Regions from separate parts of the Pseudoxanthomonas putridarboris genome, predicted to be linked through region 2. Evidence: predicted binding sites of a transcription regulator. Region 2 holds the regulator's gene; the other holds the start of a gene.

Region 1 (3,353 bases), on a different contig from region 2:
GCGCGGCCGCCTGCACATGGCCAAGACGCTATTGCAGGGCGGCAACGTGCTGCTGCTCGACGAACCGTCCAACGACCTGGACATCGAAACCCTGCGCGCGCTGGAAGACGCATTGCTGGAATTCCCCGGCAACACCTTCGTCATCAGCCATGACCGCTGGTTCCTGGACCGCATCGCCACCCACATCCTCGCCTTCGAGGGCGACAGCCACGTGGAGTTCTTCCAGGGCAACTACCGCGAATACGAGGAAGACAAGAAGCGCCGCCTGGGCGCCGAAGGCGCGCAGCCCCACCGCCTGAGGTTCAAGGCACTCAAGTGACGCGATGGCCCGTGCGCCGCACGCGGGCCCGTCGGCGCCATCCCACGAAGAACGCCGGCCTTGCCGGCGTTCTTCGTTCTTCCCTCTCGTCCCAACCCCGCTTTCGTAGCCCGGGCAAGCGCAGCGCACCCGGGAACACCGCGCATGCCCCGGGTGCGCTGCGCTTGCCCAGCTACGGCACTACGCGAATACGTCCAGTCGGCTGTTCCTGTAAGTGAACAACTGGTCCGACAATCCATACGCCGATTGCGCGGCGATCTTCGCCGCCATGCCGCGCAGCGCCTCGACCGAGAGTGCGTCTCCGCTACCGCAGATCAACAGTTCATCGCGAGCCGCGATGGCGAAGACGGGCGCACCGTCCACGGGGGTGCGTTCGCGCCAATGGTCCAGCAACAACACCATGCAGGCGTCGTAGTTACGGTCCAGCCTGGCCGCATAGCGCCCGCCGCCGCCCTGGATCTCCAACTGCGGCAGGAATCGCTCCAGATTCTCCAGCGCCAAGACCCGCAACGCCGGCAGATCCAGGCCCAGCGACTCCATTCCGGAAGGCGACAGATAACTCATGCTGTCCGGCTTGTCCTCGATATAGACCAGCACCAGATCGCCGGCCAGTGGTTCGATGAGGAACTGCTTCTCGGGGTCGGCAACACCAGCCGCCGCGAGTTGCGCCACGGCGGTCTGGTGCCAGGCCGTGGTCTTCACCAGCGGCAGCAGCGTATTCCTGTCCGGTGGCGTGGGCTGCGCGACGGCCGACATCGACTTCAGCGCTTCTTCCAATTGCTCCTCCAGCAGCGACTGCAATGCCTCAGGCTGCTGCTGGTAACGGCTATACCAGTTGCCCATGAACTGGTCGGCCACGACGCCATTGGCATCCTTCCAGCTCACGCGGGTACGGCCGGCGGAATCGTCCTTCTGCACACTGACCTTGATGTCCGGATACCGCGAACGGACCAGGGAGGCGTAGCGCTCGGCATACTCATGCGCAGTAACGGGATGCTGCGATGCCTTTCGGCCAAAAAGCTTTCCAAACAGGGACATCGCGATCTTTCAATCTCCTGGGAGGGATATGAACCATTGGCCGAATAAACCTGTCCGTACAGGACATCCGTCCCCGCAGCGATCGCCATCCCGGCACAGGCCGGGGTCCAACGACTTCAGGCTCTTCGCACCAACCCAGAAAACGCCGGCACAGGCCGGCGTTTTTCTTTCCGCCTGTCCCGGTATCGACCAGGTTCCCCCCGCTCACGGTCGCGACTCGCGTCGCTCCCACATCGAAGGATTCCCGGGCGCGGTGGCCTGCGGCAAACCGGGACTCCGCTGGCCTGCAAAAGCTGATTCAACTCCCTTGTGGGAGCGACGTGAGTCGCGACCGGAAAATCAAGGAAACGAAAGCGCATGGATCGAACCGGACAGCGCCCGCAAAGCCGTTCCCGCTTTAATCCGCTGTTTCCGCATTGATCCGCGTCCGATTGCTTTTTTCGCCATTCGGTCGCGACTCACGTCGCTCCCACATGGGCATCCTCCGTCCTGACGGCCTGGCAGCCATGATCGGGATAACCCTTCCGCTTCGGGTTTCGGTTCCTGGCCGTCGCCGCTGCGATTCTTCACCGACGCGCGGACTGCGCCCCCTTCTGGGGCGAAACCGCACCGTTCCGGTGCCGATTAAAGTCCTCCGCCACCGCGCCGATAGCGCCTCAACAACCCCAGCCATCCGCATCGCAACGGCGGCATGGCTCACAACGCAGTCCGCCCTCACCCCACGGGAGCGCAATGAACGCAATTGCCGCAGCCAACGCCGTCGATGCCGGCATCGACGACCATATCCGGTCCGTGTCCGGGCTTTCGGATTCGCTGCTCAAGCAATTGCGGCAGTCGCTGCAACGCATCGACGAGATCAACCGCATCACCCGCATCATCTCGATGAACGCGCGCATCGAGGCCGTGCGCATCGGCGCGGCCGGGCGCAGCTTCGGGGTGATCGCCGAGGAGATGGACACGCTGTCGCACCGGGTCAGCGACACCTCGCAGGACATCGACCGCATGGCCGGGCGCACCAGCACCGAACTGCGCGAGCGCCTGGACCAGTTGCAGAACGACGTGCGGCGCACGCGCCTGACCGACCTGGCGCTGGCCAACATCGACCTGATCGACCGCAACCTGTACGAACGCAGCTGCGACGTACGCTGGTGGGCCACCGACGGCGCGATGGTCGCGGCGGCGCAGGACCCGCAGCCGGCCGCATTGGCGCACGCCAGCCAGCGGCTGGGCCAGATACTGGATTCCTACACCGTCTACTTCGACCTGGTGCTGGCCGACCTGCACGGCGACGTGCTGGCCAACGGCCGCCCGCGCCAGTACCGCTCCGCCGGGCAGTCGGTGGCCGGGCAGGAGTGGTTCCAGAGCGCCATGCGCACGCACAGCGGCGAGGAGTTCGGCTTCCAGTCGATGCACGCCAGCCCGCTGGCCGGCGGCGAGCGCGTGCTGGTCTATTCCTGCACGGTGCGCGAAGGCGGACGCGTGCAGGGCCGTCCGCTGGGCGTGCTGGGCATCGTGTTCCGCTGGGACGCGCTGGCGCAGACCATCGTCGAGCGCACGCCGCTGTCCGAGGCCGAATGGTGCCGCAGCCGGGTCTGCATCGTCGATGGCCAGGGCCATGTGCTGGCCGACTCGGCGGGCGCGTCGGAGGCGGGACAGGTGGAGTTTCCCGGCCGGGAGGCATTGTTCGCGAAGCCGCGCGGCGCCATGGAAGAGATGCACGAACAGCATCCGCACTGCATCGCGCAGGCCACCTCGCCCGGTTACGAGACCTACCGCACCGGCTGGCACTGCGTGATCCTGCAGGCCATCGGCTGACCGGCAGGCCCGCGCATCGCTCAGGCCAGCCACACCTCACCATCGCGGACCTGCACCGGCACGGCCTTCAGCGCATCGCCCCGGCATGGACCGGCCACGCAGTCGCCGCGCACCAGTTCGAAGGATGCGCCATGGGCGGCGCAGACCAGGTGCCCGTCCTTGCTCTTCAGGAACTGGCCCG
Region 2 (3,353 bases):
TCCGGACAGGTCAAGACCCTGCTGGTGCTGCCGGCCAACTCGCATTTCGGCGACCTGGACGAAGTGGTCCGCCGCTTCAGCAGCGTGCAACCGCAGGGCGTGGTGCTGACCAAGCTTGACGAGACCGGTCGCCTCGGCAGCGCGCTGTCGGTGGTCGTGGACCACCAGTTGCCGATGGCCTGGGTGACCGACGGCCAGCGCGTGCCGGACGACCTGCATCGCGCCAACAGCGCGCACCTCGTGCTGCGCCTGGACCAGTTGCGCCGCGAAGCCGATGAACCCTGCTCTCCCGAGGCCAGCCATGTCGCCTGATCACCTGCTGCAGACCAATCCGCGCAACACGCCACCGCTGCCGGGGGCCTTCCACCCGGTGCGCGTCATCGCCATCACCGGCGGCAAGGGCGGCGTGGGCAAGACCAACGTGTCGGTGAACCTCGCCGTCTCGCTGGCCGAACAGGGCAAGCGCACGCTGCTGATGGACGCCGACCTGGGCCTGGCCAACGTGGACGTGCTGCTGGGCCTGTCGCCCAAGTTCACCCTGGCCGACCTGGTGGCCGGCCGCTGCCAGCTGGATGACGTGCTGGTCGAAGGCCCCGAGGGCGTGCTGATCGTGCCGGCCTCGTCGGGTTTCCGGCACATGGCCGAACTCTCGCCGGCCGAGCACGTCGGCCTGGTCAACGTGTTCTCCGAACTGCAGCGCGCCCTGGACGTGATGGTGGTGGACACCGCCGCCGGCATCACCGACAGCGTGCTGACCTTCTGCCAGGCCGCGCAGGACACCGTGGTGGTGGTCTGCGACGAACCCGCCTCGATCACCGACGCCTACGCGCTGATCAAGGTGCTGGCGCGCGAACGCGGCCTGGACCGCGTGCACGTCATCGCCAACATGGTCCGCGACCCCAACGAGGGCCGCAAGCTGTACGAGAAGCTGGCGCGCGTGTGCGAGCGCTTCCTCGGCGACGTCGCCCTGCACTACCTGGGCGCGGTGCCGCAGGACGACTGGCTGCGCCGCGCCGTGCAGCGCCAGCAGGCCGTCGTGAAGGCCTACCCGGGCAGCCCGTCGGCGCGCGCCATCGCCGAGATCGCCCGCACGGCCGCCCGCTGGCAGCCGCCGGCCGGCGCGCGCGGCAACGTCGAGTTCTTCGTCGAACGCCTGATCTCGCCGCGCGGGGTGGCCGCATGAACACCGCCGCCGCCCAATACCGCGCCGTGCAACGCAGCACCGCCACCGACTTCGTCGCCCAGCATTCGGACCTGGTGCGCCGCATCGCCCACCACCTGGCGGCGCGCCTGCCGGCCAGCGTGGAGATCGACGACCTGATCCAGGCCGGCATGATCGGCCTGATCGAAGCCTCGCGCAGCTACGACGCCGAACAGGGCGCCTCGTTCGAGACTTACGCCTCCATCCGCATCCGCGGCTCGATGATCGACGAGATCCGCCGCGGCGACTGGGTGCCGCGCTCGGTCCACCGCCGCGCGCGCCAGGCCGCCGCCACCGTGCGCGAGATCGAACAGCGCACCGGCCGCGCCGCCATCGCCACCGAAGTGGCCGCCGCCATGGAGATGCCGCTGCCGGAATACCTGCGGCTGATGGAGGACGCCGCGCGCGGCCAGGTGCTGAGCCTGGAATCGCACATCGACGACCACGGCGAACCCAACACCTCGCGCACCGGCGGCCCATCGCCGCAGCAGAACCTGGAGCGCGGCGAGTTCCGCCAGCAACTGGTCAAGGCCATCGGTCAGTTGCCCGAGCGCGAGCAACTGGTGCTGTCCATGTACTACGAACAGGAACTGAACCTGAAGGAGATCGGCGCCGTGCTGGGCGTCAGCGAATCGCGCGTGTGCCAGATCCACGGCCAGGCCATGGTCCGCCTGCGCGGCCGCCTGCAGGTGTTCGAGAAAGCGGATGCGGGGCTGGAAGACGAGTGAGGGTGCCGGTCCCGTAGGAGCGCCCCATGGGCGCGATGCTCTTCGACCCGATCACGCAAGAGCATCGCGGGCATGGCCCGCTCCTACAGCCCAATCCGGCTCCGGCCCCTCCTGCCCCTAAACATTTCCTCCCGCCGGCCGATACCGCCACAAGACCCACCGTCCACGCCGCACCGGAGCACCCGTGACCGCCAACAAGAACATGCGCATCCTGATCGTGGACGACTTCTCCACCATGCGTCGCATCATCAAGAACCTGCTCAACGACCTGGGCTACACCAACACCGCCGAGGCCGAGGACGGCAACAGCGCGCTGACCGCGCTGGGCCAGGGCAGTTTCGACTTCGTGGTCACCGACTGGAACATGCCCGGCATGACCGGCATCGAACTGCTCAGGGCCATCCGCGCCGACGATCGCTACAAGACCCTGCCGGTGCTGATGGTGACCGCCGAGGCCAAGCGCGAGCAGATCATCGAAGCCGCGCAGGCCGGCGTGAACGGCTACATCATCAAGCCGTTCACCGCGCAGACGCTGGAAGAGAAGCTGGGCAAGATCTTCGAACGCCTGGGAGCGGCTGCCTGATGAACGCCGTCGCCGATGCCACCGGCGCGCGAGCCGCGCTGGTGGAAAGACTGCAGCACGCGCTCGACGCGCTGGAACAGGGCGACGAAGCCGGCTGGCGCCGCGAACTGGACGCCATCGCCGCCTGGCGCACTCAGCCGATGATGCAGGGCCTGGGCCGGCTGGCCCGCGAACTGGCGCAGACGCTGGGCGAACTGCCGCCCACCGACGCCGGCGAGCTGGACGACGCCTGCGCGCGCCTGGACCACGTCGTCGCGATGACCGAACAGGCCAGCCACACCACGCTGGACCTGGCCGAGCAGTGCCGCGGCTACGCCAACGAACTCAAGCACACCGCCCTGTTGCCCGAACAGGCCGTGCTGGTCGACCGGATCGGCAAGGGCCTGTCGGACATGGCGCTGGCGCAGAGCTACCAGGACCTCACCGGCCAGATCATCCGCCGCGTCGCCGGCATCGTGCGCCGCGTGCACGAAGGCTTCGGCGCGCTGGGACTGCCGCCGGAACAGAAAAAGACTTCAGAACTCGCCGGCCCGGCCGTTGCCGGTCTTGACCGCAATGCGTTCTCGCAGGACGACGCCGACGACCTGCTCTCCGGGCTGGGCCTGTAAAGGCCGGGATTCGGGATTGGGGAGTCGGGATTCGCAACACGCCCGTTGCTCCCGCTTCATCGAGTCGCCGGCTCACGCACCTTGCTTCCAACGAATCCCCAATCACGAATCCCGAATCCCCGCGCCCATCCATGTCCGCCGTCACCCCCGAAATCGCAGCCGACTTCCTGATCGAAGCCCAGGAAATCCTCGATCGCCTGGGCGAGCAGTTGGTCGCGCTGGAACAGGACCCG

What was found. The regulator FliA, encoded in region 2, starts transcription of late flagellar genes. The targets are predictions, from matches to a motif close to TAAAGTTTNNCNNNCNNNGGCCGATAA.
Region 1: the regulator FliA is predicted to act here: its motif matches at 1,983-2,009, upstream of AAD027_RS16335 (methyl-accepting chemotaxis protein).

What each region holds. Positions count from the first base shown of each region.
Region 1 covers NZ_JBBWWT010000010.1:22,594-25,946, reverse strand. The annotation lists gene ettA (energy-dependent translational throttle protein EttA) at 1-319, shown strand, start outside; gene AAD027_RS16340 (DUF1444 domain-containing protein) at 500-1,357, opposite strand; gene AAD027_RS16335 (methyl-accepting chemotaxis protein) at 2,090-3,172, shown strand; gene AAD027_RS16330 (Rieske (2Fe-2S) protein) at 3,193-3,353, opposite strand, start outside.
Region 2 covers NZ_JBBWWT010000003.1:36,557-39,909, reverse strand. The annotation lists gene flhF (flagellar biosynthesis GTPase FlhF) at 1-312, shown strand, start outside; gene AAD027_RS07660 (MinD/ParA family protein) at 302-1,183, shown strand; gene AAD027_RS07655 (RNA polymerase sigma factor FliA) at 1,180-1,929, shown strand; gene cheY (chemotaxis response regulator CheY) at 2,132-2,512, shown strand; gene AAD027_RS07645 (protein phosphatase CheZ) at 2,512-3,120, shown strand; gene AAD027_RS07640 (chemotaxis protein CheA) at 3,252-3,353, shown strand, end outside.